Regions from separate parts of the Ruminococcus sp. OM04-4AA genome, predicted to be linked through region 2. Evidence: a T-box and tRNA genes for the amino acid it is inferred to sense, from the RefSeq annotation. Region 2 holds a T-box; the other holds one or more tRNA genes.
The links. A T-box is a leader RNA that pairs with one kind of tRNA and senses whether it is charged. The one in region 2 lies ahead of DXB52_RS01600 (valine--tRNA ligase), so its partner is inferred to be a tRNA-Val.

Region 1: it has a tRNA-Val gene. The T-box ahead of DXB52_RS01600 (valine--tRNA ligase) is inferred to sense a tRNA for this amino acid. The anticodon was not compared.

The regions. Positions count from the first base shown of each region.
Region 1 is NZ_QTZH01000001.1:143,166-155,306, reverse strand. It holds gene DXB52_RS00685 (GNAT family N-acetyltransferase) at 1-865, opposite strand, end outside; gene ispF (2-C-methyl-D-erythritol 2,4-cyclodiphosphate synthase) at 867-1,406, opposite strand; gene DXB52_RS00675 (hypothetical protein) at 1,409-2,125, opposite strand; tRNA gene DXB52_RS00670 (tRNA-Met) at 2,329-2,402, opposite strand; tRNA gene DXB52_RS00665 (tRNA-Val) at 2,419-2,491, opposite strand; tRNA gene DXB52_RS00660 (tRNA-Met) at 2,499-2,572, opposite strand; tRNA gene DXB52_RS00655 (tRNA-Val) at 2,588-2,660, opposite strand; gene DXB52_RS00650 (phosphoribosylformylglycinamidine synthase) at 2,836-6,591, opposite strand; gene DXB52_RS00645 (LysR family transcriptional regulator) at 6,875-7,756, shown strand; partial or broken gene DXB52_RS00640 (ATP-dependent DNA helicase) at 7,857-9,814, opposite strand; gene DXB52_RS00635 (SPFH domain-containing protein) at 10,299-11,258, opposite strand; gene DXB52_RS00630 (NfeD family protein) at 11,255-11,704, opposite strand; gene ptsP (phosphoenolpyruvate--protein phosphotransferase) at 11,887-12,141, opposite strand, start outside.
Region 2 is NZ_QTZH01000002.1:147,907-160,047, forward strand. It holds gene dcm (DNA (cytosine-5-)-methyltransferase) at 1-314, shown strand, start outside; gene DXB52_RS01585 (NgoBV family restriction endonuclease) at 326-1,291, shown strand; gene DXB52_RS01590 (super-infection exclusion protein B) at 1,311-1,853, shown strand; gene DXB52_RS01595 (glucosaminidase domain-containing protein) at 2,181-2,975, shown strand; T-box leader at 3,108-3,385, shown strand; gene DXB52_RS01600 (valine--tRNA ligase) at 3,501-6,146, shown strand; gene DXB52_RS16490 (hypothetical protein) at 6,294-7,139, shown strand; gene DXB52_RS16495 (LTA synthase family protein) at 7,103-8,512, shown strand; gene DXB52_RS01610 (bifunctional folylpolyglutamate synthase/dihydrofolate synthase) at 8,509-9,807, shown strand; gene DXB52_RS16075 (hypothetical protein) at 9,814-9,963, shown strand; gene DXB52_RS01615 (tetratricopeptide repeat protein) at 9,984-11,447, shown strand; gene DXB52_RS01620 (STAS domain-containing protein) at 11,549-11,860, shown strand; gene spoIIAB (anti-sigma F factor) at 11,860-12,141, shown strand, end outside.

The sequences.
Region 1 (12,141 bases), on a different contig from region 2:
CGATCCTGATCATAATAAGCGGTTTTTCTTTATATGCAGACGTTTCATCATCTAGCCAGTCAGGTGCTTCCTTAAGCCCATAAACCGAAACCTTTTCTTCCGGTTCTCTAAGACCATCCACCGACGCCCAGAAGAGATCTTCTTTCCCTTCCAGATAAAGTGGTTCCCTGATCTCGAGCCCCTCTTCTTTCGCATATGCATAGATACAGACCAGCTTCTCTTCTTCAAAGACAAGCCGCATCCCGCCAAACTCGCTCTGTTGTTCGAGAATCTGTGTCTGATAATATTGTGCATTTCTTAAAGCAATAACATTCCAGCAATCCGAAAAATTCTCTTCAACAAATACCGCCATCTTCCCTGCATCCATAAATCTTGCATCACGGTCTACAATCCGCTCTTGTGATATATTTCTATATTTATCATTTTTATATTCTTTTCTTGCAGAAAAAAATGCTTCATCAAGCTCGATTTGTTTCTGTTCATAAACAAATCGGAAATCATAAGGATGATAGATTGCTTCTGCCGCCGGCATCAGGAAGGTAAATGGCATCTTCTGCGAATACTGATCCTGTAATGCATGAATCAGAAGATTTCTCATATATCCTCTGCCTCTATATTCTGCCTGCGTGGCAACTCCCACGATATAATCCGATGGGACGACACTTTCCTGTAACTTTACCTGATAAGGGTTCAGCTGCAGCATCGCACGTATCTCATCGTCTTCCTCTATTACATAAATCGTATTGTCTTTTGTCTTGATATAATAGTAATAATCAACAAATTCCTGACTGTCTTCTGAAAATACCTGTTCCCACAAGCTCCTTGTTTTCCAATGCTCTGATTGATCCAGCTTTCGAATCTTCATCTTATTTTCCCGCACAGCATCCACCACATCCTGCAGGCTTCTCCATCACATCCACGCTACTGTAATTCGTAAATTTTTCAATCGCACAGATCGCCTGAGATGAGATTCCTTCGCCGCTTCCGGTAAAGCCAAGGCCCTCTTCTGTTGTAGCCTTTACATTGATCTGATCAACGTCAATTTTAAGCGCTTTCGCCATGTTTTCCCGCATCTGATCAATATGCGGACGCATCTTTGGACGCTGCGCAATGATCGTTGCATCAATATTCTCGATCACATATCCATTCTCTTCCAAAAGTCCGCCTACGTGCTCGAGCAGTTTTATACTGGATGCGCCCTTATATTTTGGATCTGTATCCGGAAAATGAAGGCCAATGTCTCCAAGTGCTGCTGCTCCAAGCAGTGCATCCATTACGGCATGCAGCATAACATCCGCATCTGAATGTCCTAAGAGACCTTTCTCGTAAGGAATCTCAACTCCACCCAGGATCAGTTTTCTTCCTTCAACTAACTTATGAACATCATATCCCATACCTACACGCATAATTATTTCTCCTCAAAATCATTTTCAGCATCTTCTGAAACAGGTTCTTCATTCAGTTCTGCAAAAATATCTACCACTCTTGTGTCTGTCAGTTCTTCTTCCTGAGCTGGAGTTTCTTCAACTGGTGTTCCTTCAGCTTTTATTTCTTCGTCCGGTGTTTCCTCTGATTCTGTTGTAGTCACCGGTTTTTCTACCGATTCTACTTTTTCTTCTGATACTGCTTTTTCCGCTGCTTCGTTTTCTGTTGAATCTGAATCTGCTGTTTTTTCTATAGCTTCAGCCTTGCTGTCTTGCATTGTTTTTTCCTCGGAATCTGCCTTAGACACTGCGTCTTCCAGCTTCTTCCTGTCTTCTTCTGAAAGCATTGTCGGCATTGTATTGTCTGATACTTTTTCGTCTTCCGATACTTCTGTCGTTGCGCTCTCTGTTACCTGTGACATTTCCTTCGCCGCTGCCGCTTCTTCTGCTTTTCGTTTCTGCTCCGCTTTTCTCTTTGCTATCATCTTCGCAATCTGCTTTTTGATATCAATTTCAAACGTTTTGCAGATGGCATTCCCTGCATAAGCAACTCCAACCAGGATAAATACAACTGCCAGTACTGACATAAGTGTCATATTGCTAGGACGCTGCTGGATCATCTCACTTAAGATTCTGATCCCCAGGTAGGTAAGATAACCTCCAAGTACTATTCTGAGCGCATATCCGCTTTTCTTATTCATCTTGTTTCCTCCGTATTTCTGTTATTGGCCACGTTTTAAAATATAAACGAAAGACAACAACTTTTTTCTATATCATTATCTGTTATATTACCACAAGTTGCTCCTTAATACTATTATTTCTTTGCTTGATATAAGCAGTAACCAGTAAATTTGCGTAAAAAAGACTGCGTACTAATTTCTTAAGCACGCAGTCTTCGTCATAGTAGCGGGAACTGGATTTGAACCAGCGACACCACGGGTATGAACCGTGTGCTCTAGCCAACTGAGCTATCCCGCCATATTTAATTAGTATATGGGACCTACAGGGCTCGAACCTGTGACCCTCTGCTTGTAAGGCAGATGCTCTCCCAGCTGAGCTAAGATCCCATATAAGTAGCGGGAACTGGATTTGAACCAGCGACACCACGGGTATGAACCGTGTGCTCTAGCCAACTGAGCTATCCCGCCATATTTAATTAGATATGGGACCTACAGGGCTCGAACCTGTGACCCTCTGCTTGTAAGGCAGATGCTCTCCCAGCTGAGCTAAGATCCCATATTCATATGTCGGCTGCGGCTTCCACTTATGCTTTGTCGCAACCGACTTGATTATTATATACTTAACACCTATCAGATGTCAACAACTTTTTTATTTTATTTTATATTTTATTGTAACTGTTCAGAGCCAACCTCCAAAATGCTACGCATTTCGTCGGTGTACAGTTACCATTTTATTTAAAGTATTTTACACCTGACTCGAAAATCTTAAGATCCTGCTCTCCATAGATATTGATAGCAACATGATCTCCACGTCTCTCTGAGTGAGCCATCTTACCAAGGACACGTCCATCCGGGCTTGTGATACCCTCGATTGCACGGTAAGATCCGTTCACGTTCCACTCTTCGTTCATGCTGATATTTCCTTCCGGATCACAGTACTGTGTTGCCACCTGTCCGTTAGCGAACAGCTTATCAAGCCACTCTTCGCTTGCAACAAATCTTCCTTCACCATGAGATGCCGGGTTTGTATAAACTCCGCCAAGCTGTGCTCCCTGAAGCCATGGGGATTTGTTTGTAACAACCTTTGTATAAACCATCTTAGAGATATGACGTCCGATTGTATTGTATGTCAGTGTCGGAGCATCATCTGTCTGTCCAACGATTTTTCCGTATGGTACAAGTCCGAGCTTGATCAGAGCCTGGAATCCGTTACAGATACCAAGTGCAAGTCCGTCTCTCTCATTCAGAAGTTTTTCAACAGCTTCTTTGATCTTCGCATTCTGGAATGCAGTTGCAAAGAATTTAGCTGAACCATCCGGCTCATCACCGGCACTGAATCCACCTGGGAACATGATCATCTGAGCCTGTCCGATTGCTTTCTCGAACTCGTCTACTGATCCACGGATGTCTTCTGCATCAAGGTTACGGAATACTTTTGTAATAACCTTAGCACCTGCTCTCTCAAATGCACTGGCACTGTCATACTCACAGTTTGTTCCTGGGAATACCGGGATAAATACTGTAGGCTGTCCAATCTTATGGCTGCAAATATGGATATCGGATGTATTGAAGAGCTTCTCTTCAACCTTGGCATCAGAATCTGCTGCTGATTTTGTAGCAAATACTTTCTCAAGTGTTCCTGTCCATGCATCCTGTGCGTCTGCAAGTGCGATCTTCACATCGCCGTAAACAAGTACAGGCTCTTCTGTTACTTCACCGATTTCTGTATAAGTAATTGCGAGTTCTCCAACCTTTCCGTCTTCGACCTCTGCGATAATATCTCCAAATGCAGGAGCAAACAGATCTCTCTTATCTACATTGTGCTCGATTTTGGCACCCATGCGGTTACCAAATGCCATCTTGCTGACTGCTGCCGCAACTCCATGACGATCCAGTGCATATGCAGATACAATTTTTCCGTTCTGTACATCTTCCATGAATTTACCGTACTGATCCATTACTGCATCGTAAACCGGAAGATCATTCTCGTCTCTTTCGATCTTGAGCCATACAAGTTTATTTCCAGCTTTCTTAAGTTCAGGTGTAATAATATCCTGCTCAAGAGCCATATCAACAGCAAAGGATACAAGTGTCGGAGGTACATCGATATCCTGGAATGTTCCTGACATACTGTCTTTTCCTCCGATAGACGGAAGTCCGAAACCAATCTGTGCTGCATAAGCTCCGAGAAGTGCTGCAAATGGCTGGCTCCATCTCTTTGGATCCTCTGTCATTCTGCGGAAGTACTCCTGGAATGTGAAGCGGATCTTTCTATAATCTCCACCTGCTGCCACGATCTTAGCAATTGACTCTGTCACTGCATAAACAGCTCCGTGGTATGGGCTCCAGCTTGACAGATATGGATCAAATCCGTAACTCATCATAGATACACTGTCTGTTGTTCCGTTCAAAACAGGTACTTTCGCTACCATTGCCTGTGTCTCTGTCATCTGGTATTTTCCACCATGTGGCATAAATACGGATCCTGCTCCGATAGAACCGTCGAACATCTCAACAAGTCCTTTCTGAGAGCATACGTTCAGATCAGAGAGCATAGAAAGCCATGTCTCTTTTACATTTCCTACTTCTTTCTTTACAAAAAGGCTGTCCTTCTTAGATGGGATCTCAACCTCAACATTTGTCTCCTGGTGAGCACCGTTTGTATCAAGGAATGCACGGGAGAGATTTACGATTTCTTTTCCTCTCCATACAAGTACAAGTCTTGGCTCCTCTGTTACTACTGCTGCAACTGTTGCCTCTAAGTTTTCTTCCTTCGCATATCCCATGAATTCATCTACATCTTTCGGGTCTACAACAACTGCCATTCTTTCCTGAGACTCAGAGATTGCGATTTCTGTTCCGTCAAGTCCTGCATATTTCTTCGGTACTTTATCAAGTTCAACACGAAGCCCGTCTGCAAGTTCTCCGATTGCTACAGATACACCGCCTGCACCGAAGTCATTACATTTCTTAATCAGATGGCTGACTTCTTCTCTACGGAATAATCTCTGGATCTTACGCTCTGTCGGCGCATTTCCTTTCTGAACTTCTGCACCACAAGTCTCGATAGACTCTTCTGTATGAACCTTAGAAGAACCTGTTGCTCCACCGCAACCATCACGACCTGTACGTCCACCGAGAAGGATGATGATATCTCCCGGGTCGGAGTTCTCACGGATAACCGCGCGTCTTGGAGCTGCTCCAAGTACAGCACCGATCTCCATACGTTTTGCAACATAATCCGGATGATAAATCTCTTTTACAAGTCCTGTAGCAAGACCGATCTGGTTACCATAAGAACTGTATCCATGTGCAGCTTCACGCACAAGTTTCTTCTGAGGAAGTTTTCCTTTCAAAGTTGCATCTGCGGATACAGTCGGATCAGCAGCGCCTGTTACACGCATTGCCTGGTATACATAAGTACGTCCTGACAGTGGGTCACGGATCGCTCCTCCAAGACATGTTGCAGCTCCACCAAATGGTTCGATCTCCGTCGGATGGTTATGTGTCTCATTCTTGAAGTTGATCAGCCACTCTTCTTCTACTCCGTCAACCTTGATCGGAACTACGATACTACATGCATTGATCTCATCAGACTCTTCCTGATCAGCAAGCTTTCCTTCCTTTTTCAGGCGGCGCATAGCCATCAGTGCAAGGTCCATAAGGCAGACAAATTTATCTTCTCTTCCTTTGAAAATCTCGCTGTGATCTTTCAAATATTCTTTATATGTTGCTTCGATTGTCTCTTTGTAGTCGCCTTCATCAAACTTCACATCTTTTAATTCTGTAGAGAATGTTGTATGACGGCAGTGATCTGACCAGTATGTATCAAGAACACGGATCTCTGTCATCGTCGGATCTCTGTGCTCTTCTCCTGCATAATAGTTCTGGATATGCAGGAAATCTTTAAATGTCATTGCCAATCCAAGAGAATCATATAACTCTTTCAATTCTGCTTCCGGCATATCTTTAAAACCGTCAAAAATCTTTACATCTGCCGGCTCATCAAATACTGTCACCAGTGTCTCCGGTTTCTCTGCTGCAGCTTCTCTGGAATCTACCGGGTTGATGCAGTGATTCTTAATTGCCTGCAGTTCTTCGTCTGAAACTCCGCCTTCAATTACATATGTAACTGCTGTACGGATTACAGGAGTTTCATCTTCTTTAATAAAACGGATACACTGCTCTGCAGAATCCGCTCTCTGGTCGAACTGTCCCGGAAGGAACTCTACGGAAAAACATTTATCTGTTTCATTTTTCGGGAATTCTTCTTTATAAAGGAAATCTACCGGCGGCTCTGCGAACACACCATTGCATGCCTTTTCAAATGTTTCTTCTGAAATATTCTCTGCGTCGTAACGAATCAGAACTCGTACATTTGTCACATCCTGAAGTCCAAGATAATGACGGATCTCATGTCTGAGGCCCTTCGCTGCAACAGCAAACTCCGGTTTCTTTTCTACATATACGCGCTTTACATTACTCATATATAATCTCCTCTTTCTGTATTACGTGTTCAAGACACGGTACTACCTTCTTTACATTATCTATTTTTATCCTACCATAGTTTTCTTCATTAGTATAATTAATAAAATTAAACAATCTGATAAGCACCACTAATTGATTGTCGTTTTCTCGTATCTTTCTCGGAGTCAGCAATATTTATTCTACTTTTTTATCTTTTGTGCAACGGATTTTTTTATTCTGTTGTATTTTCCCTTTATTTATCTTATAATAAGATGAATATTTATTAGGAGGTCTAATAAAATGATGGATATAAACTACGAATTATACAAAGTATTTTATCACGTCGCCACCACATTGAATTTCTCAGAGGCATCCAAGCAGCTGTTTATTTCACAGTCTGCTGTCAGCCAGTCGATCAAAACACTCGAACGGAAACTGGATCAGACGCTTTTTATCCGAAGCACAAAGAAAGTCCAGCTCACACCGGAAGGAGAGATTCTCCTGCGCCACATTGAACCGGCCATGAATCTGATCCAGAAAGGTGAGGCTCAGCTTTTAGATGCCGCTTCTACCGGTGGGCAGATCCGCATCGGTGCAAGTGACACGATCTGCAGATATTTCCTTGTTCCATACCTTGAGAAATTCCATAAGACTTTCCCAAATGTACATATTAAAGTTATCAACCAGACTTCTTTAAGATGTACAGAGCTTTTAAAGAACGGACTGGTGGATTTGATTGTTGTCAATTATCCGAACGCAGCGCTCAACAATATTTCCGCCTCTATGAAGATCAAGAATTTCCATGATGTTTTCATTGCCGGAAACAATTATCCTGAATTAAGGGAAAAGAAACTTACACTTGCCGATCTGCTCCACTATCCGATCCTGATGCTGGATAAGAACAGTACGACAAACGAGTTTCTTCATCGCCTGTTCCAGCAGCATCAGCTTGATCTCGTTCCTGAGATCGAACTTACAAGCAATGATCTTCTGATCGATCTTGCAAGAATTGGACTTGGAATTGCATTTATTCCGGATTATTGTCTTTCCGAGAACAAGGATGATATCTTCAAGCTGGATATGGAAGAAGAGATGCCGGAGCGTTCTCTTGTAATTGCTTATAATGAGCAGCTTCCTTTGGCTAAGCCTGCACAGGAATTTTTGAACTATTTTGAAGAACAGTAATCAGGATAGCAACTCCTGAAAAATAATGAGAATCGTTACATGACACAACGCAGTAACTATTTTACTGTTTCCGCATTCAATAACGGTTCTCATTTTTTATCTATCGATTTTTCCAGAATTCTTCCATCTTTTCTTTTATCTCTTTCCGCCCACATACTTCATACTCTTTCCACTCTCTCGGAAAAAGCTGCTGATACTGCCGATTCTGAAATCGATCATCAAGTAAAAGGATAATTCCTCTGTCGTCTTCGGTACGGATCACTCTCCTGCGGACTGAAGTACTTTATTCATTCCGGGATAAAGGTACGCATAATCAAATCCTCGCATCCCTCTCTGATCAAAATAATTTTTCACGATTTCTCTGTCATTACATACCTGTGGAATTCCTGTTCCGACAACGATCACTCCGATCAATCTGTCATGTGTAAGATCGATTCCTTCTGAAAATACACCACCCATCACACAAAATCCAAGCATCGGATGATCTCTTTCTTCTTCAAACATTTCCAAGAATTCTTCTCTCTGATTTTCTGACATAAATTGCGATTGAATTACCAGTTCTACTCCGGATGACCGTTTTTCAAACTCTTCCAAAACATCCTCCATAAACTGATAGGAAGGGAAAAATGCAATGTAGTTTCCATTCTTTCCATCCACTGTGATTCTCAGATACTCGGCAATTTTGCGATACATTTCTGTACCTCTTTGTGTATATTTTGTGCTTGCTTCACTTCCGATCAGAATTTTCCTGTTCTTCTGCGGGAACTTAGATTCAGCATAAACTGCATAATCATCCTTCTCAACAGATAGTAATTGTTTATAGTAATCGATCGGAAGCAATGTTGCCGAGAAAAATATTGTGGAATTCCCAAGTTTTAAATAATGATTCAGATTCTCCGCCGGATTTACACAGAACAACTTTATTTTGAATCTTCCGTTTCCTTCCAGTTCTGTATACTGTATATAATTTTCATCCAACAGTTCATGAATTTCCAAAAACTGCCTTACTTGGAAAAAGAGTTCCATAAACGCATCCGGCTGCTCTGCATGTCCTGCATTCCGTTCTTCTTCAAGATATCTTTCCATTTGAGTCAGAAGATTCATCAGTTTTACTGCAAATGGAGAAACACTTTCCACCAACCGATAATTCTCGCACTCGCGTTTCATCTCAAGCATCAGTTTATTGACAGATTCCAGACTCTTCACAAGTTTTTTATCTCGATCCTTCAGCAGGTTTTTCACCTCCAGAATATCTTCTTTATAGATAGAAGCACTGTACATGTCCCGTCCACGTTCCACGAGGTTGTGTGCTTCATCGATCAGAAACAAATAATCTCCGCTGACATTGTCTGCAAAAAATCGTTTCAAATGTGCCGTCGGATCGAACACATAATTATAATCACAGATCACCCCATCCGCCCATTCTGACAGATCAAGAGATAGTTCAAACGGACATACATGAAAATCTTCTGCCTGTCTTTCAATTGATTCCCGTGTCAGCTTCTTTTGTTTTTCTAACATGTCATAAACTGCATCATTCACCCGGTCAAAATGACCTTTCGCATAAGGACAAGCATCCGGATTGCATTCTGTCTCCTCACAAAAACAGATCTTCTCTTTCGCAGTCAATGTAATTGAACGAAAAGCAAGACCTTTTTCTTCAAGAATAGAAAATGCCTGCTCCGCCACGGTTCTTGTGATCGTCTTTGCTGTCAGATAGAATAATTTATCCCCCAATCCTTCTCCGATTGCTTTCACCGCCGGATACAATACTGCCATCGTCTTTCCGGTTCCTGTTGAGGCCTGGATAAATAATTTCTTCTTGTGATAAATTGTACGATATACGGAAGCTGCCAGGTCAAACTGCCCTTCTCTATATGCGAATGGAAATTCGGTCTGATGAATCGAAGCATCTCTTCTCTTTTCCCACTCAATCTGCAGTTTTGCCCAACGTTCATACTGATGAACCAAATCAAGAAACCATTTTTCTAATTCTTCAAATGTATACTCTTCCCGAAATCTTTTCACATCTTCCGTATCTAGATTACAATAGGTCATCTGAACACTGATCTGCTTTAATCCTTGCTGTCTGGCATAAATATATGCGTAACATTTTGCCTGAGCAAGATGAACCGGCACAGGATGCTCCACTCGATCAAGGGAACGCACAACGCCTTTGATCTCATCTATTATTGTTTTTTCTGATTCAAGGAGAATTCCATCCGCACGTCCTTCCAGTTTTAATTGGAATCCGTCACACGGAAGCTGCAGTTTTAAGGAAACTTCTGCCTGATAGTTTGAGCCCATCATACGCTGGATCTTTCGGTGAAGGCGTCCTCCCATCAGCATCGCATCTTTATCCAGCGTACCTGAAATCCTGTTATCAATGTCACCTTCTTTTAATATGAATTCAACCAGATTCCGAACCGATAACCTGATGATTTTCTCTGTTTCCATTTCATTTGCACTCCAAAATATTATCGTTGTAAAACACATTGTGCCAATCTTTTGACAGATTGGCACGTGAAATACATCTTTTATTTTACTTTACTTCTTTTTCTTTTGCAACGCTTGTTTCTGTATGGGCAACTTCTGCAATTGTTTTCGTAAGTCCTGCAATTCCCTGAATCTCTGAAGGAATGATGATCTTCGTCGCTTTTCCGTCTGCCGCCTTGGCAAATGCCTCCAGACTCTTTAATGTAAGAACAACATCATCTGCTCCGGCATTCTTAATATACTCGATACCTTCTGCTGTAGCCTTCTGTACAGAACGTATCGCTTCTGCCTGTCCCTCTGCTTCTTTGATCCGTTTCTGTTTTTCAGCTTCTGCTTTCAGGATTGCTGCCTGCTTAGATGCCTCTGCCTCCAGGATCACAGATTCCTTTTCTCCTTCTGCAACAAGAATCGTAGACTTCTTCTCTCCTTCTGCACGCAGGATTGCTTCACGGCGTTCACGCTCTGCTTTCATCTGCTTCTCCATCGCATCCTGGATTGCCTTCGGTGGCATGATATTCTTCAGTTCAACACGATTCACCTTGATTCCCCACTCATCTGTTGCAATATCAAGGATCGTACGCATCTTGGAGTTGATCGTCTCACGGGAAGTCAGTGTCTCATCTAATTCCAGATCTCCGATGATATTACGAAGTGTTGTTGCTGTCAGATTCTCGATTGCCGCAATCGGACTTTCTACTCCGTATGCATACTTCTTCGGGTCAGTGATCTGATAGAATACAACCGTATCGATCTGCATGGTAACATTATCCTTCGTGATCACTGCCTGTGGTTCAAAATCAACAACCTGTTCTTTCAAGGAAACTCTTTTTGCCACACGGTCAAGGATCGGCACTTTAAAATGTAATCCTACGCCCCATGTCTCCTTGTATCCGCCAAGTCGCTCCACAACATACGCATGCGCCTGCGGAACGATACGGATATTTGACACAAGAAGCCACACCACGATCATAATAATGATCATCCAAATAATAAGTCCAAATATCATAGCTCTTCCTCCTCACATTTCTCTAAAATCAGTTTCACTCCGGAAATTGCTGCTACTTTGGCAAGCGAATCTTTCTCAATTCTGTCTTTGTCTGACTTGCACCGTGCAGTCCATTCCTTCCCCTGTGCAATTGCAGTACCGGTCTGTGCAAAATTATCAACTGTCTCTGTCACCTTAACAACACTTCCAATCAATTCATCACAATTCGTCTTCACATGATGCGCATTAACATACTTCGCTGCAAAGGGCCTGGTAAAGATCACAAGCACTGCTGAAATAACTACGAATACAGCAATCTGTATCACCATTCCAGCTCCGGCAAGCGAAACTAACAACGCCGCCAGCGCACCGCCCGAAAACCAGATTGAAGTCAGACCAACCGTGGCAAGCTCAATAATCAAAAACACCACCATAAGCCCCAGCCACAAAAAAATCTCCCTCTCCAAAAAATCCGCCCCCTTTCGTTTTTGAATACGCTAAGTATCTCAGTCGATAAATGTCCGTCTTCTTACATACTTTCAAAGGGATGAGGTAGAGCGAGCCGGTGCTCGTGGTAATAGCAGGACTGGTCTTGCGACCATTCTATAAAGTGCTCATTTCCCCATACGAATCCCCTCAAAAACACAAATTACTCACACTCGCGAATCTTCTTTCTAAGTGGCAGTACCATCGCCGGAGATACAGACAATTCATCAAGTCCCATCTTCAGGAACTCTTCTGTCAGTTCAAGGTCTGCTCCAAGTTCTCCACAGATTCCGATCCATTTTCCTTCTGCGTGTGCATTATCTGCTGCCATCTTGATCATAGCAAGTACTGCCGGATGATGTGGATCATAGAACTCATCCAGCGCAAGGTTCTGACGGTCAATCGCCAGCGTATACTG
Region 2 (12,141 bases):
ATACAGATTTACCTAAAGGATATAATATTGTTGCAGGAAAATTATCCTTTGAGTTTTCAAAGATTTTAAGTCCTGATGAGATGGCACCTACATTGGTTGCTATGGATGTTTCTAAATTAGGTGTAGTTGATGGAAATGGAATTCGCAGATTATCCATTAGAGAATGTCAACGATTGTGTGGTTATCCAGACGAATACTCACTTGATCAATTAAGTGAAGGAGATGCATTTGATTTACTTGGAAATACTGTATGTGTTCCTGTTATTAAAGAAATTTCCTTACGATTAGGAGAAATATATCAAAAACAAAGATAGGGGGAAGGAAAATGCGATTGACGGCACAGCAAGTGTACGATAAGCTGATTAATGAAGATGCTATTTTAACCTTAGAAGGTCAAATTAAATTCTTTTTAGGCGAAGTCAGTATTATTGTAAAACAAAAAGATGTTGTTGGTAATATTATGCAGGAGTGGTTGCAAGGTTGGATGGATCATAACGGGATTGAATATGCTCCTGACACTAATTCTCAGATGCCACCAGACTTTTATTTGAACCCAGATGATAAAACACAGAATTTGTTGGAAGTGAAAGCTTTCAATCGTTCGAATAGTCCGGGTTTCGATATTGCAGACTTTAGAATGTATGCATCGGAAATTTTAGAAAAGCCATATATGTTGGATGTAGATTATCTGATTTTCGGATATGATATGAGCGAAGATGGTGTTGTTACAATTAAGGATGTTTGGTTGAAAAAAGTATGGGAAATTACTAGGAGAATGGAAAACTATCCTATCAATCTCCAGGTAAAAGATGGAGTAATCCATAAGATTCGCCCAGGTGTTTGGTACTCTGATAACTCAACCGATTATAAAATGTTTGAATCATTGGAAGATTTTATCTCTGCTATTGAAGAAACAACATTTAAGGAGCCTAAGTTAAGGGATAGTATTGCCTCAACATGGCTGACAAAGTTTAACAAAGCATATAAAGCTCGTTATGGTAAAGAATTAAATGTTCCTAGATGGAACGATATTAAAGATAAATATGATGTTGGAACCGTTAGAAGATATGAAAAAGCGGAAGCTACATTAAAAAAATCAGAAGCAGCTTTGAAAAAATGCGAAGATAGAGTTTTGATGTGGGCACAGAAGCTGTCTGAAGCGAAAACAGATAAACAAAAAATAAAAGCCGAGGAAAGCCTTAAAAAAGCAAATGTTTCTTTGGAAAGTGCAAAAGACAGAGTAAAGGAAGCAAAGAATAGACTCGAAGCATATGCTCAGATGCTTGGTTAAAGAGGTGATATTTGGGAGCATGAGCGTAATCAAAACCATAATAGAAAAGATGAAACTCAAAGAAATCTGTGCAGTATTATTTATTGCAGGGATTATAATTACATATATGCCACAAGACTATGCTATGAAATTTAGCATTGTGGAATTTCGTGAAACTTATCAAACTTATATCAGTGTCGGGCTCATAATCATTGCCGCCTTCTATATTTTTAGTTTTATTACATGGGTCAGTGAGAAGATATTTTTCAAATTCCATAATCCGGAAAAAATAGGAAAGAATTATTTGAAAAATGTAATGTCAGCCGATGAGATGGGGTTTTTAGTCGAAAAATTTTACGATCGAGAAAGTAATGTTTTTCGAAATACCGCCTATATCGATATGAGTGATGGGCGAGGAGCTGGATTAACAAGTAAACATGTTATCTATCTCTCTTCGAATATTAGTAATTGGAATTCCTTTGCATATAATTTGCAACCATGGGCATACAAATTCCTTAATAAAAATTTGAAAGAAGGAAATATTGTTGTAAGTGGTTCTAGTGTACAATTTCAACTTAAATGATTAAGCCAAGCAGCAGTCATCCGCCTCCTCTTGCATTTGATTTGCAAGAGCTTGCTGCGGGAAAAGAGAGTGTCGATACTTGATGCTTCAAGTGGCATTACATATCCACCACGTATAGATTTCTCCTTGGATGGAGATGAATGCCGGTATCCAGCCTCGCCGAGATCGTCTGCAACTTCAAAATATCATGTGTAAGAGAATGTTCTTCTGTAGCCGGTAAAGCTACGGAAGAATGTTCTCTTTTTATAGTATATTAATTGAGTGTTATCTGAAAGAATTGTTGTATATACTATATCAAATACCTGAGAAATGGACAGGAAGCGTGAAATGAGATTACCTATTTATATAGAAGCAGCAATGGGAGTTTTTCTGGTAGTGATTCTGGCAATGGCAGGAAGAAACGGAATGATTCCTCAGAACCAGAAAAATAATGTTATGAAACAGTCAGAAGTAGAACAGAAATCAGATTCTGACATACAAAACGAAAAGGAAGGAGTTGCGGAAGAGGCAACAGATTCGATAGAAGAAGTTGCACAGACTGACAGCGTAGCAATAACAGCACAGATGTGTTCTCCGGCCGGGCAGTATCCGGTTATGGGGGAGAGTGTTGTTACGGTGGATGAGCTTGCAGATTATTTCAATCAATCGGGATACGAATATCCGTCGGAAGAACTGGCAAAAGGTGGAGCAGATACCATAGAAACATTCTGCCAGATCTACTGTGAAGAAGCAGAGGCAGAAGACATCCGGGCAGAGGTTGCATTTACCCAGGCAATGAAAGAGACTGGATTTCTTCAGTTTGGCGGTGATGTAAGTATTGAACAGTTCAATTTTGCCGGAATAGGAACAACCGGGGGAGGAGTGCCGGGAAATTCTTATCCGGATGTCAGAACAGGAGTGCGGGCACAGATACAGCATCTGAAGGCCTATGCGACAGATGAACCGCTGAATCAGACTTGCGTGGATAACCGTTATGAATATGTGAAAAAAGCTTCCGCACCTTATGTACAATGGCTGGGACAGAAAGAGAACCCGGAAGGAGCCGGTTGGGCGACAGGAGAGAACTACGGGTATGATATTGCAGGGATGTTGCAACATTTACTTCTAAAAGAGCAAGGTTAAGAAGATATGGCTGGACTTCCGGCTGTGGTTATGATATTTTAAGATTTCTTAAAGAAAGGGAAATCCCTTGACAAATCAGCCTTTGACAGCTATAGTAGTAACAGTTAAAAAGTATTTAACAACTATGTAAAGATACAGGTGTTGAAGAAGAGGAGTACATCATTACTTCCCACAGAGAGAACCGTTCAGATTGCTAAGAGGATCTGGCTGTGAGACGGTTTGGAAAAAGGATGATGGAAGGTAGCTTCGGAGTCGGAATTCTGAAAGGTCGAAGAGGTTGGATAGGAGTTCCCGGAGTCGTTCACGTTACAGAACGAAGAGATGTATATGTAAAGAACAAGGTTAATACAAACAGTAATAAGTTCTTACATATATAAATAAGGTGGTACCGCGAGATTTTCGCCCTTTACGTGAAGTAGAGGGCGTTTTCTAGTTATAGAAGAAAGAGATATCCACTTTTAAAACAATGAGATTGTGGAAAACAACTACAAAATTAACATAATATGTGGAAAAAGGAGAACAATCATGAGCAAAGAACTCGCAAAGACTTACGATCCGAAACAGATCGAAGAGAAACTCTATGAGAGATGGTGTGAGAACAAGTATTTTCATGCTGAAGTAGACAGAAGTAAGAAACCATTTACAACAGTAATGCCGCCTCCGAATATTACAGGAAAGCTGCATATGGGACATGCACTTGACAATACACTGCAGGATATTCTGATCCGTTACAAGAGAATGGAAGGATATAACGCACTGTGGATCCCGGGAACAGACCATGCAGCAATCTCTACAGAGGTTAAGGTTACAAATCAGCTCAAAGAAGAGGGAATCGACAAGAAAGAACTCGGACGTGAGGGATTCCTTGAGAGAACCTGGCAGTGGAAAGAAGAGTACGCAGGAACAATCGAGAATCAGCTGAAGAAGCTTGGTATTTCCTGTGACTGGGACAGAGAGCGTTTCACAATGGACGAGGGATGTTCCAAAGCTGTAGAAGAAGTATTCATCAACTTATACAACAAGGGATATATTTATAAAGGATCCAGAATCATCAACTGGTGTCCGAAATGTAAGACATCTCTGTCAGACGCAGAGGTAGAGCATGAGGATCAGGACGGAAACTTCTGGCACATCAAGTACCCGATCGCCGGAACAGACCGTTTCCTTGAAATCGCAACAACACGTCCGGAGACATTACTTGGAGATACAGCAATTGCTGTTCACCCGGATGATGAGAGATACAAAGATATCGTAGGAAAGATGGCAATCCTTCCACTTGTAAACCGTGAGATCCCGATCGTTGCGGATTATTATGTAGACAAAGAATTCGGAACAGGTGCTGTTAAGATCACACCGGCACATGACCCGAACGACTTCGAGGTAGGAAAGCGTCACAACCTTCCGGAGATCAACATCATGAACGATGATGCGACAATTAACGAGAAGGGTGGAAAATACGCAGGAATGGATCGTTACGAGGCCAGAAAGGCAATCGTAGCAGATCTTGATGAGCAGGGATACCTTGTAAAGGTTGTTCCGCACATGCATGCAGTAGGAACACATGATCGTTGTGGTACAACCGTTGAGCCGCTGATCAAACAGCAGTGGTTTGTAAAGATGGATGAGCTTGCAAAACCGGCGATCAACGCACTGAAGACTGGTGAACTTCGTTTCGTACCGGAGCGTTTTGACAAGATTTACCTTCACTGGCTTGAGAATATCAAAGACTGGTGTATCTCCCGTCAGATATGGTGGGGACACAGAATTCCGGCTTATTACTGTGATGAGTGCGGTGAATTTGTAGTTGCGAAAGAAGCACCGGAGAAATGCCCACACTGTGGATGTACACATTTCACACAGGATGAAGATACACTTGATACATGGTTCTCTTCCGCGTTGTGGCCGTTCTCCACACTTGGATGGCCGGAGAAGACAGAAGATCTTGACTACTTCTATCCGACAGACGTTCTTGTAACTGGATATGATATCATCTTCTTCTGGGTAATCCGTATGGTATTCTCAGGATATGAGCATACAGGAAAAGCTCCGTTTAACACAGTACTGATCCACGGTCTTGTAAGAGACTCTCAGGGACGTAAGATGAGTAAGTCTCTTGGAAATGGTATCGATCCGCTTGAGATCATCGACAAGTACGGTGCAGATGCCCTGAGATTGACACTGATCACAGGAAATGCACCTGGTAACGATATGCGCTTTTACAACGAGCGTGTTGAGGCAAGCCGTAATTTTGCAAACAAAGTATGGAATGCATCAAGATTTATCATGATGAACATGGAGAAGAACGTTGTAGAAGAACCGGAAGACTTCCTGCTGAAACCAGCAGATAGATGGATCCTTTCCAAGGTAAACAGCCTGACAAAAGAAATGACAGAGAACATGGATAAGTTCGAACTCGGTATCGCAGTTCAGAAAGTTCATGACTTTATTTGGGATGAGTTCTGTGACTGGTATGTAGAGATCGCAAAATATCGTATCTACCATGCGGAGGAAGATTCACAGTCCGCAAACTGTGCTCTGTGGGTACTTAAGACAGTACTTGGACAGGCACTGAAGCTTCTTCATCCATTTATGCCATTTATCACAGAAGAGATTTATGGAGCACTTGTACCGGAGGAAGAGTCACTGATGATGTCAAGCTGGCCGGTATACAGAGAGGATTGGGAGTTCCCATATGCTACAGAAGTTATGAAGCATGTAAAAGCAATCACACGCGGAATCAGAAATATGCGTGCTGAGATGAATGTTCCGAATAACAAACGTACAAAAGTTTACATCATCAGCAGTGATTCCAAACTGCTTACAGCACTTGAAGTATTCAAGGAATCTGTAAAACCGTTGATGCTGGCAAACGATATTATTCTTCACTATGAGAAGAAAGATGTTGCTGATGATGCAGTATCTATCGTTGTTCCGGGAGCAACAGTTTACCTGCCGCTGGAAGACCTTGTAGACTTCGAGCAGGAGAGAGAAAGACTGAAGAAAGAGGAAGAGAGACTCAACAGCGAGATAAAGAGAGCACAGGGAATGCTTGCAAATGAAAGATTCACAAGCAAAGCACCTGCAGATAAAGTTCAGGCTGAGCGTGATAAACTTGAGAAATATACAAAGATGCTTGAGCAGGTAAAAGAGAGAATCGATAGTCTCAGATAACTGTGGGGGGAGAAAAGCTGCAAAAAAGCAGGAAACTGTAAACAGCAGTTTAGACACAGTATCAGGTATTAGACGGCAAAAAGTCGCACGGCAGAAAGGAGCTAAGATCCCATGCCGTGCATTTTGCCTATAAGAAAGAGGTTATAGATGAAGCGGATTCATATTAAAAAACCAGATATCAAAGGATTTTTTACAAAGGTCAAAAATCTGAAACCGGAAGATATCAAGAGACACTATCAGGAGAAAAAAGCAAGACGCCAGAGAATCCTGGAACAGAGAAGAAACAGTAAATTTGCGAAAAAGATGCAGCCGGTTTATAAGTGGATGAACAGATTTTCACTTGTCCTTCATTATCTGCTGGCCTGTGTTTTAAATTTTTTGATTGAGATGATCTCAAGGCATTCCTTTTTTGAAGCATGGAGCTACATGACAGGAACACCGCTCGTGTTTCTGTTTAACGCATTTTTAATTTTCGCAACATTTATGATTGTTTATCTGTTCCGCAGACGAGTGTTTGTCAGAATTCTTCTCAGTGTATTCTGGCTGTTTTTGGGAGCATGTAACGGGTATCTGCTCCTGAAGCGAGTGACACCGTTCAATGCACAGGACTTGAAAGTTCTGTCAGATGCCTTGGAACTGACAAGCAATTATTTTAATGGCTTTGAGATCGTGATGCTTACCATTGGAATCGCAGCTGTTGTTTTGTGGGTGATTTCCATGTGGCGCCGCGGTGGGCAGTATACTGGAAAGATGCACCGCATTATTGCAGTGATCGCTGTTGTGGCATCCGGATTTGCCTATGTAGGGCTTACTGATGTTGCAATCGACAAGAGAGTGATCTCAAATTATTTTGGAAATATCGCATTTGCTTACGAAGACTATGGATTCCCATATTGTTTCGCAGCAAGTTTATTTAATACAGGAATCAATCAGCGGCCGGTTACAGCGAAGAGACGATGGCGGAGATCAACAAGGATGGATGCCTTAACGTGAGTGAGACAAGCCGTTCGAAAGAGGAGCTGCCGAATATCATGTTTGTCCAGCTGGAATCTTATTTCGATCCGACAGAGGTAGAATGGCTGAGATTTTCCGAGGATCCGATCCCAAATCTCAGAAAGCTTTATGCTGACTATTCTTCCGGATATTTTAAAGTTCCATCTGTTGGAGCAGGTACAGCGAATACAGAGTTCGAGGTGCTTACCGGAATGAATATGCGTTTCTTCGGACCGGGAGAGTATCCATACAAGACTTATGTGAAGACGACACCTCTTGAGAGTGCGGCGAGTGCACTTGCATCTCTTGGGTATGGTGCAGAAGCACTTCACAACAACGGCGGTAATTTCTACAGTCGTGCCAAAGTATACAACAACATGGGATTTGACCATTATACAAGTAAGGAATTTATGAATATCTTAAAGACGACGCCGAAGGGATGGGCGACAGACGATATTCTTGTTCCGAACATCATGGAGTCTCTGGATACAACAGACGGAACAGATTTTGTATGTACAATCAGTGTGCAGGGACATGGAGATTATCCGACAGAGCCAACCTTGGAAAATCCAGAGATCAAAGTGACCGGAGTGGAAGATGAAGGTAAGAGAAATGCATGGGAGTACTATGTAAATGAAGTTCATGAGATGGACAAGTTCGTCGGACAGCTGATTGATGCAATCGAGCAGAGAGGGGAACCGACAGTGCTCGTATTCTACGGAGACCATCTCCCGACACTTGGTCTGGAAGCGAAAGATCTGAAAGGAAAATATCTGTACAATACGAATTATGTTATCTGGGACAACATTGGACTGGAAAAGAAAGACGGGAATATCGCTGCTTACCAGATTATGGCAGATGTCTTTGATCGTTTGGATATTCATACAGGAACTATTTTCAATTACCATCAGCAGAGAAGACAGACAAAGAATTATCTTGCTGATCTGGAATTACTCCAGTATGATATCATGTACGGAAAACAGTATGTATACAAGGACAGTGGAGCTCCGATCACAGAAGGACATATGGTCATGGGGGTAAAGGATGCGACGATCACCAGTGTTGTGGAGCAGCTGAAAGGAACTTATAGCATTTACGGAGAGAACTTTACAAAACAAAGTAAGGTTTATATCAACGGAGAGAAGCAGACAACAAAATTCCTGAACAATACAAGATTGGATCTGAAAGAGTCAGAAATCAAAGATGGCGATCAGATCATGGTTGCACAGTGCGGTTCAAGCAATACAATCTTCCGTACATCGAAGACTTATGAATATACAGGAGGCCAGCTTGTAGAAGTGACAGACCAGGATACGGATGTTGAGAATGGAAGACAGGCCTTTGTAGAACAAAAGGAAGAAAAGAAAAAATGACCTATAAGGAAATCGTAACCTATATAGAAGAAATTCCAAGATTTACAAGAAAGCACTCTCTGGATCATACCAGAGAGATGCTTCTGTTTTTGGGAAATCCACAGAATGGAAAGAAGATCATTCATGTAGCGGGAACGAATGGAAAAGGTTCTGTATGCGCTTATCTAGATGCGATGCTCCGGGCAGAAGGAAAAAGCACCGGATTGTTTACTTCACCGCATCTGGTGAAAATGAATGAACGGATCGTTCTGAACGGAAAGCAGATCAGTGATGAGGATTTCTGCGAAGTATTTGAAGAGACTATGCAGGCTGTCCGCAGGATGCAGGATGCAGGATTGGAGCATCCGACATTTTTCGAATTTTTATTTGCAATGGCGATGAAAGCTTATGACAGAGCAGGAATGGAATACATTGTCCTTGAGACAGGACTTGGAGGTCGGCTGGATGCAACAAGTTCTGTAGAACCGGTCGCCTGCGTGATCACATCGATCGGTCTGGATCATATGGAATATCTTGGTGATACAGTGGAACAGATTGCGGGAGAGAAAGCAGGAATCATCCGGCCGGAAGTTCCGGTGTTTTTTGCACAGACAGCACCGGGAAGTGACTCTGTAATTGAAAAAACAGCAGAAAAAGAAGGCTGTTTCTGTAAAAAAATAGGGAAAGATGCGTACGAAATTCTCGGAATTGAAGATAAACATATTGCATTTTCCTGCGCAAGTGCTTATTATGGAACTACCACGTGGAAATTAAATAATATTGGAACCTATCAGCCGGGGAATGCACTGCTTGCGATGGAAGTGATGCGTTATCTTTTCAAAGAAAACGGTCATCCACAAGAGTGGAGAATAGCACTTGCCAGGGTGAAATGGGCAGGAAGAATGGAAGAGATTCTTCCAAAAGTATACGTTGACGGAGCGCATAATGTGAGTGCTATTCAGGCATTTGTAAGAAGTGTGCCGAAGAATCCAGATGGAAATATTATTTTATTTTCGGCGGTAAAAGATAAAGAATATGAAGAAATGATTTCGTATCTATGCAAACATGCTGATGCGGAAGAATATGTAGTAACATTGATCGATGGTGATCGTGCGACAGACGCACACATTCTAGGTGAACTGTTCCGGAAATATACAGAACAGCCGGTGACTGTGATTGAATCTGTCAAAGAGGCAATGCAGTATGTATTGCGGATTCAGGGGAGAAGAACGGTATATTGTCTCGGTTCTCTTTACCTGACAGGAATGATCAAAGAGATCATACAGGAATCTTTAAGCGGATGTGGGGAGGTTTGATTGCAGATGCTTAATTATGAAGAAGAACTTAGAAAATTCAAGCCAAGTCTCGAGGTGGACCAGATTGAGGAAGCTGTTTACAAGGAAGATCTGACAGATATGCAGGACATCGTAAAAGAGGTTATGGCAAAGAAAGAAAAAACGGTGAGAAGATAGAAAGATAGTGGTGGGTATAAATGGATTACACAAAGAAGATCATGTATCAGTCAAATTCCTGGTACAATGATGGACTGCGCAAAGCCCAGGTGAGAGATATGTCCGGGGCAATTGTTTCCTTGCAGCAGAGCCTGCAGTATAATAGGGAGAATATTGCGGCGCGGAATCTTTTAGGTCTTGTGTATTATGGCATAGGGGAAGTTTCAGAAGCTCTTGTGGAGTGGATCATCAGTAAGAATCTGTGCCCAAGAGATAATATTGCGGATTATTATATTAAAAAAGTACAGAATTCAGCGAATGAACTAGAATCACTGAATCAGGCGATTAAGAAGTTTAACCAGTGTCTGGTTTACTGTCAGCAGAACGGGGAAGATCTTGCGATCATCCAGTTGAAACAGGTGATCGCGTCTCATCCGACATTTTTGAAGGCGTATCAGCTTCTGGCTCTGATCTATATACAGATGAATCAGAATACAAAGGCAAGACAGATTCTTATAGAAGCAAAGAAATTAGATACAACAAATGAACTGACACTGACCTATCTAAGAGAAGTCACAAAACAGCGTGGCAGACACGGGAAGGATGCAGAGAGAAGTTTCCGGAAACCAAAAAGTGCAGCAGTAGAATATAGTCTTGGAAATGAGACGATCATTCAGCCAAAACGTTCTAAGATCCGGGACATGGCACAGCAGCTTGCATTTGCCAATATATTGATCGGAATGGTTCTTGGTGCTGCTTTGATCTGGTTTCTTGTTGCTCCGGCGGTGAATCAGAACCGCTCGGAGAAGTTGAATAATCAGATGCGTGCATACAGTGAACAGATCAACACACTGGAAGCACAGGTGAGTGCCCAGACAAGAACACTGGATCAGTATCGAACAGCCGGAGACGAGGCACAGAAAGCAGTTGATCAGGCAAAGGCAACATCTGACAGCTATGAGAAACTGCTTCAGGTTTCAAGTCAGAGCCGTTCCGGAAAATATAGTTATACGGATATGGCAGACGCGCTGCTTGAGATTACAAGAGATTCTCTTGGAGACAGTGGAAAAGAGATGTATGATACACTTTCTGATTCTATTTTCCCAACAGCATGCAAGAGAAGATATGCAGCCGGTGTAGATTCACTGGAATCAGAGGACTATGATCAGGCGATTGAGTACCTGACGAAGGTTGTGAAGATGGACGAAAGTTATAATGATGGACAGGCTATTTATCGTCTGGCACAGGCTTATCAGGGAAAAGGTGATACAGAGAATGCAAAGACCTGGTATCAGAAGATGGTAGATACTTATAATAATTCCAGATATATTGAGGATGCGAAAAAGCAGCTTGCAATTCTGAATGGAGATGCCAGTGCAGATACAAGTTCAGATAGTAGTTCAGTATCAGAGGACTCAGAAAATTCTGATAACTCCAATAGCTATGATAATTCTCAGGATAATGGAAATTCCGATAATTCTGACAATACAGAGGATAACGAATAAGATTACGAAGGAAAAGGATATGCGAAGAAGCATATCCTTTTTTAGCGTACGGATTCAGGTAATTAAATGGAAAATGAGAAAAGCAGGAGGCATGAAAATATATGAGATATCAGGTACAGGAAAATTGTCTGACGATCTATCTTCCAAGAGAGGTAGACCATCATAATGCAGATGAAATCAGGAAAGAAGCGGATGCAGTGATCAGCAGAAATCATATCAGATATGTGATCTTTGACTTTGACAGGACAGATTTTATGGATAGTTCAGGAATTGGAATCATTATGGGGAGGTATAAGACCGTTAGTCTGATCGGAGGAGAAGTCTGGGCGGTACATACGAACGAAAGAATCCGGAAGATTCTTACATTTTCAGGAGCAACAAAGATTATGCAGATTTATGAGGGGGAAGATTGATGGAGGCGAGTAATACACAGAATAATGAGATGGAGATCCGTTTTGACAGCAGATCAGAAAATGAGGGATTTGCCAGAGTATCAGTAGCATCCTTTTTGACACAACTTAATCCAACGGTGGAAGAAGTGGCAGATGTGAAGACTGCAGTGTCAGAAGCTGTAACGAATGCGATTATCCACGGATATGAACAGCGAGTAGAGACAGTAAGGATACACTGTAGTATAGAAAACCAGCTTTTTACAGTAGAAATATCGGACCGTGGGAAAGGTATTGCAAATGTA